Regions from separate parts of the Gordonia sp. J1A genome, predicted to be linked through region 1. Evidence: riboswitches for the same ligand, from Rfam matches in the RefSeq annotation. Region 1 holds a riboswitch; the other holds the start of a gene.
What was found. A riboswitch is a leader RNA that binds a small molecule or an ion and turns the genes downstream of it on or off. The one in region 1 is predicted to bind S-adenosylmethionine.

Region 1 (3,405 bases):
GTCCGAGCGAGCCGTAGCCCTGGGCCACGGTGTCCGACTGGACGTCGCCGTCGTAGTTCTTGCACGCCCAGACGTAGCCGCCCTCCCACTTGAGCGACGAGGCGACCATGTCGTCGATCAGCCGGTGCTCGTAGTGCAGCCCCGCGGCATCGAACTCGGCCTTGAACTCACGCTCGAAGACGTCGGCGAAGATGTCCTTGAACGCGCCGTCGTAGGCCTTGAGGATGGTGTTCTTGGTGGACAGGTACACCGGATAGTTGCGCTGCAGTCCGTAGTTGAACGACGCCCGCGCGAAGTCCTCGATCGACTTGTTGAAGTTGTACATGCCCATCACGACGCCACCCGACTCGGGGATTCGGACGATCTCGTGCTCGATCGGCTCGCTTCCGTCGTCGGGCGTGTAGGTGATGGTGACCGTGCCCGCCGAGGGCACCTTGAAGTCGGTGGCGCGGTACTGGTCGCCGAAGGCGTGACGCCCGACGACCACCGGCTTGGTCCAGCCGGGTACCAGCCGAGGCACGTTCGAGATCAGGATCGGAGCCCGGAAGATGGTGCCGCCGAGGATGTTCCGAATGGTGCCGTTAGGCGATCGCCACATCTTCTTGAGACCGAATTCCTCGACGCGGGCCTCGTCGGGGGTGATGGTGGCGCACTTGACGCCGACACCGTGCTTCTGAATCGCGTGCGCGGCGTCCACCGTGACCTGATCGTCGGTCGCGTCGCGGTTCTCGATCCCGAGGTCGTAGTAATCCAGATCGATGTCGAGGTAGGGGTGGATCAGCTTCTCTTTGATGAACTGCCAGATGATTCGCGTCATCTCGTCGCCGTCGAGTTCGACGACGGTGCCCTCGACCTTGATCTTGCCCATATGGCTCTGTGCCCTCCTCAGCAGTAGACCGCCGGCCACTCGTCCTCAAACGTAATACGGACGGTCGTTCGGCGCGGCGGGCTCCAAACAGAACGCGCGTACTGTTTTAACCAGCATATCCCATGAGCAGCTCAGCGACCGAGCGATCGTGCAAGCACCGCCGCGCCTCCGCAGATCCGCGCCGAATGCCCTGTGCGGCAGCAGTTCTCCTTGAACACAGCGCCGACGCGCCGAGACCGACCGCTCGCACCGGTCGCCGCTTTTGCGCGGTCCTACCACATCGCCCACCGAGTCGACAGATTTACGACCAGGGGCGGTGAAGCCGTTTCAACAGCCGCATCGAGTTGATATATCCTCAGCAACAGGTCATGAGTGTCAGCGCACAGCCCCGGCTTGCTGACCGGCAACCCTCCATCCGCGGTGGGGTGCTCCGGGTGATGACCTGGCTGCGACGGAAGTCGCCGCAGCAAGCGCGGGTCCGAGGGTCGGACCCAACATACGAGGCCCGCCCCGGGCCGCCGACCGAAGAAAGAGAATGACGTCTCATGTCTGACGCCGCGAATTGGAGCTTCGAGACCACCCAGGTGCACGCCGGGCAGGTAGTCGACGCGACCGCCAAGACACGCGCACTGCCGATCTACCAGACCACGTCGTACGTGTTCGACAACACCGACCACGCGGCGAACCTGTTCGCGCTCGCCGAGCCGGGCAACATCTACACCCGGATCATGAATCCGACGCAGGACACCGTCGAGCAGCGCCTCGCGGCTCTCGGCGGCGGCGTCGCGGCCCTCTTGGTGGCCTCCGGCCAGGCCGCCACCACCTACGCGATTCAGAACATCGTCGAGGCCGGCGGACACGTCGTCTCCAGCCCCCGAATCTACGGCGGCACATACAATCTCTTCCACTACACGCTGCCGAAGTTCGGCATCGAGGTCTCGTTCGTCGACGATCCCGACGATCTCGAGTCGTGGAAGTCGGCGATCCGGCCCAACACCCGCGCACTGTTCGGTGAGACCATCGCGAACCCGCACAATCAGGTCCTCGACATCGCCGGAGTGGCGGACGTCGCACACGCGCACAGCCTCCCGCTGATCGTCGACAACACGGTCGCGACGCCGTATCTGCTGAATCCCATCGAGCACGGGGCCGACATCGTCGTGCACTCGGCCACCAAGTACATCGGCGGTCACGGCACCGCGATCGGCGGCGTCATCATCGACGGCGGCACCTTCGACTGGCGCGTCCAGCGCGACGGTGAAGACCTGTTCCCCGGCTTCACCACCCCGGACCCGAGTTACAACGGCGTCGTCTTCGCCGACCTGGGGGCTCCGGCCTACGCGCTCAAGGCGCGCACGCAATTGCTGCGCGACACGGGCGCGGCCATCTCCCCGTTCAACGCCTTCCTGCTGGCTCAGGGCATCGAGACGCTGAGCCTGCGCGTGGAGCGCCACGTCTCCAATGCACAGAAGGTGGCCGAGTTCTTGGAGGCCAACGACCAGGTCACCTCGGTCTCGTACGCCGGTCTCAAGTCGTCGCCGTACTACGAACGGGCGCAGAAGCTGCTGCCGAAGGGCGCCGGCGCGGTCATCGGATTCGAGATCGAGGGCGGCGTCGAGGCGGGCAAGGCCTTCGTGAACGCGCTGACCCTGCACAGCCATGTCGCCAACATCGGCGACGTCCGCTCGCTGGTGATCCACCCCGCGTCCACCACGCACAGCCAGCTCTCCCCGGAGGAGCAGCTGGCCGCCGGTGTGACGCCGGGTCTGGTCCGGCTCGCCGTGGGCATCGAGGGCATCGACGACATCCTCGCCGACCTCACCACCGGGTTCGCCGCGGCAGCGCGAGTCAAGTAGCCGTTGTCTCGTCCACTGCCGTTGTCTCGTCCACTGAAGGGAGGCCAGGTGTCGGTCAGTATCGACCCGGCCACGACGGTGAGCGACCCCGACTGGGCCACCCGTCCGGACGGAGCTCAGGTCAGCGTCTCGATCGGCGATCTGACTCTCGATTCGGGAGCCACGCTGGCCGACGTCACCGTCGCCTTCCAGAAGTGGGGCACGCCGACGGCGGCCCGGGACAACATCGTGTTGGCGCTGCACGCGCTCACCGGTAACTCGCACGTCGCCGGCCCGGCCGACGATCAGTTCTCGATGACCGGATGGTGGGACGGACTGATCGGGCCGGGCTGCGCGGTCGACACCGACGAATGGTGCGTGTTGGCGCCGAACGCGATCGGCGGCTGCTTCGGCTCCACCGGTCCCGGCTCCCTCGCTCCCGACGGCAGGCCGTGGGGGTCACGCTTCCCGCGGCTCACCGTTCGCGACCTCGTCCGGTCGGAGTCGCTCGCGCTGGAGGCACTCGGCATCAGCCGGCTGGCCGCCGTCGCGGGCGGCTCGATGGGCGGTGCCCGTGCCCTCGAATGGGCCGTCACCTACCCCGACGCGGTCGGCGCCGCGCTGGTGCTGGCGGTGGGCGCACGCGCCAGCGCCGATCAGATCGGCACGCAGACCACCCAGATCGAGGCGATCAAGTCCGAT
Region 2 (3,405 bases), 1.8 Mb from region 1:
ATGCCAGACGTGGTTGGTGGAGATGGTCTGCGGCCGGTCGGGGATGGCGATACGGCTGCACAGCGGTTGGAGCAGGTCGCGCAGATAGTCGACGACGTACGCGTGCTCGCGCAAGTCCTTCGCCGAACGGCTGAGTTCCTCGGCGGCGTTCGGAACGGGACGGCCTGCGGCGTCGAACTTCGGGGCCGATCCCGCATAGGGAACGCATTGGAGGATGGAACCGCGTTTGCGGAGCAGGAGTTCCGGACTCGCGCCGATCAGCCAGTTGCCGTCGTGTCCCGGCGCCGCGCTCAGATCGGCGGCGAACACCGTCGACCCGCCGGCAGTGGCCGTGAATCGGCCGATCAGTTCGACCGGCTCGACGGCCCGGGTGAGCGACGCGTCCAGACTGCGAGCCACGACCACCTTCTCGGCGGCGCCCGACGCGATGGCGTCGAGTGCGCGGACGACTCGCTCGCGGTGCACCGAGTCCGGGGTCACCGAGACCTCCGCGACCACCGAGCCGTCGACCGTGGCGGGAGTGGCTGCGGGGGAGAAGTCGACCCGTTCGGGGGCGATCAGTGATGCGGGACCGCCGGTGTCGAAGCCGAGGGCGCCGCCGACGAAGTCGACGGTGCCGGCGGCGAGGGCCTCTCGCGCCTGCGCCACGGAGCCGAACGCGGCGCGCACTCCGAATCCGCGGGCGTTGAGATCGGTGTTCGACAGCAGAAACGACAGACCGGCAGGCACCTGGCCAGGTTACCCGCGAGAGGCTAGACGGACTTCGTCGCTGTGATGCGCTTCTCCCTGATCAACCGCTTGAGGAGGTCGCGGCCCGCGGATCCGGCGGAGACGGGGTCGGCGCCCGCGTCGGCACCCGACATGTTGACGCAGGTGCGACCGTCGACGCTCGAGGTCGCGTACAGCCACTGCTCGGTGTGGCCGTTCGCGGAGTCGTCACGGCTCTTGGTCTTCCACTCGCCGACGGAGGCGGTTCCGGAGCAACTGTCGGCGAACACCACCACCGTGTGTACCGGGGTCCCCGAGCCGGATTCGCCGAGCGAGGTGAGGTCGTCGGACATCTGCGACAGCACCCGGTCGTCGTCGGCGGCCCGCAGCACCACGACGGGCGCGCCGTCGTTGGTGTCGGTGACGGCGGTCCAGCCGGCGGGCACCCGGACCTCCACGGACGTCCCGCCCTTGAGCGCGAACGTCCGCGTGGTCTCCGGCGCCGCACCGGTGTCGCGGTCGGAGTCCCAGGGGGCGAGGATCAGCAGCGTCGTCAGTCCGGCGACCACCAGTGCGGTCACCGCCACGATGCCGAAGAACATCGGCTTCGGACCCTTCACCGGCGGCTGCTGCGGCCACGGGCCGGGCGGGAAGGGGTTCGGTGCGTACGGCGGCTGCGCGGGTCCGTACCGGTGGGGCGGCCCGTACGGCGACGGCTGTGGCGGTTGTGTCAGGGGCGGTTGTGGCAGGGGCCGGCCGGGAGCGCCGCTCGGATACTGCGGGTCGGACGGATGAACCACGGGAGGCCTTTCTGAACAGGGATGTTGAAACCACGCTAACTGCGGATCCGCCGGTGATTACACCCGCCGTGGTTTTAATGCTTTCCGCGAATGACGCGTACCGGCATCCTTGACGGCGGGTCACGAGAACCGGTGCGAAGCCCTGGCTGGCCGGTCGGCAACCCTCCACCGCGGTGGGGTGCTCCAGGTGACGACCCGGCCGGCGTCGACCGACGTCCGGCAAGTGCGGAGATCTACTGGAGTCGTGTCATGACCGCAATCCTCGACCGGGCCGTGTGCCCGGCACCCATTCGTCCCCTCGCGCCGGTGGTCGGTGCCGACACCACGGTGCCGACCACCGCAGGGGGCGAGACCGTCTACGCGAACCTCGACTACGCGGCATCGGCCCCGGCTCTCGTGTCTGTCGCGGAACGGCTCTCCGGCGCGTTGACCGAGTATGCGAGCGTGCATCGGGGCGCGGGCCATCTCTCTCAGGTCACGACAGCGCGATACGAGCAGGCTCGGGAGACCGTCCGGCGGTTCGTCGGCGGTCGAAGCGACGACACGGTGGTGTTCACGCGCAACACCACCGACGCCGTCAATCTCGCCGCGCACGTCACCCCCGGCGACGTGGTGGTGCTCGACATCGAGCACCACGCCAACCTGCTGCCCTGGACCCGGACCGGCCGTGCTCGCGTGGTGCCGGCGGCCCGCACCGTCGAAGAGACGGTGGGGCGGCTCGAAGCAGAACTCGCTGCCGCGCCCGCCGCGTTGCTCGCGATCACCGGTGCGTCGAATGTGACCGGCGAGGTGCTGCCGATCGGACGGCTGGCCGCGGCGGCGCATCGGCACGGCGCGCGCATTCTGGTGGACGCCGCGCAACTGGTCCCGCACCGCGCCGTCTCGATCGCGTCCTGGGGCATCGACTACCTCGTCTTCTCCGGCCACAAGCTGTACGCGCCGTTCGGTGCGGGCGTGCTGGTGGGCCGCGGCGACTGGCTCGATGCGGCGGAACCGTACCTGGCCGGCGGCGGCGCCACCGCCGACGTCGACCTCGACGGCGGAGTCGCGTGGCACACCGGTGCCGCTCGTCACGAAGCCGGATCTCCCAACACGCTGGGGGTGGTGGCGCTCGCAGCGGCGGCGCAGGCCCTGCAGGACATCGGTTTCGAGGAGATCGGCTATCACGAGCACCGGTTGCAGCAGCGTCTCGACGAGGGGTTGGCGCTGCTGCCCGGCGTGCATCCGCTGCGGGTCTTCGACGATGCGGCCGACCGCGTCGGCATCGCCGGCTTCACCGTGGAGAACCATTCCCCGCGCAGTGTCGCCGAATATCTGTCGGTGACGCGGGGGATCGGCGTGCGCGACGGCAAGTTCTGCGCGCATCCGCTGCTGCGGAAGCTGGGCTACCCCGACGGTGCGGTCCGGGCCAGCTTCGGTCTCGGGACGTCGTCGGACGATGTCGATCGTCTGCTGGCCGCGCTGTCGGATCTGGTGCGGCGGTAGATTTCTCGTCCGCTTTCACAGCGGGCGCGGTGGGGTTCGCGGGCGCGGGACGTACGTCCATTTATGCCGAAATTTCTCAGTTGCGGCCGGGAGTCGGCACCTCTCATACTTGCAGAGCGCAATTAGTTGATTGCAGACTGCAACGAAGAGGGATGAGAGTGAAAGCGACGCCCGAACAGCTCGACGAGATGTTCGTCGCCCTCAGCCGATACACGCGGCTCAGGGATCGGGCGCTGCACACCGGAATCTGGAACGGACGCAATGGCTCACTCGAGACCGCCGCGTACCGAGCGCTCTTCGTCCTGCGGAACGGCCCGATGCGCTCGCGCGACCTCGCCGATCGGCTGGTGACAGACCCCTCGACCACCAGTCGGCACGTCGCGCAGTTGGTGAAGGAAGGATTCGTCCGGCG

Region 2: it holds a riboswitch for S-adenosylmethionine, as region 1 does, so the genes downstream of both, ACZ5QD_RS11850 (aminotransferase class V-fold PLP-dependent enzyme) here and ACZ5QD_RS01790 (bifunctional o-acetylhomoserine/o-acetylserine sulfhydrylase) in region 1, are expected to answer to the same signal.

Annotation. Positions count from the first base shown of each region.
Region 1 covers NZ_AP041607.1:370,498-373,902, reverse strand. The annotation lists gene ACZ5QD_RS01795 (NADP-dependent isocitrate dehydrogenase) at 1-868, opposite strand, end outside; SAM riboswitch class IV at 1,233-1,347, shown strand; gene ACZ5QD_RS01790 (bifunctional o-acetylhomoserine/o-acetylserine sulfhydrylase) at 1,414-2,724, shown strand; gene metX (homoserine O-acetyltransferase MetX) at 2,773-3,405, shown strand, end outside.
Region 2 covers NZ_AP041607.1:2,532,212-2,535,616, reverse strand. The annotation lists gene ACZ5QD_RS11860 (isochorismate synthase) at 1-729, opposite strand, end outside; gene ACZ5QD_RS11855 (hypothetical protein) at 753-1,328, opposite strand; SAM riboswitch class IV at 1,627-1,740, shown strand; gene ACZ5QD_RS11850 (aminotransferase class V-fold PLP-dependent enzyme) at 1,758-2,993, shown strand; gene ACZ5QD_RS11845 (MarR family winged helix-turn-helix transcriptional regulator) at 3,146-3,405, shown strand, end outside.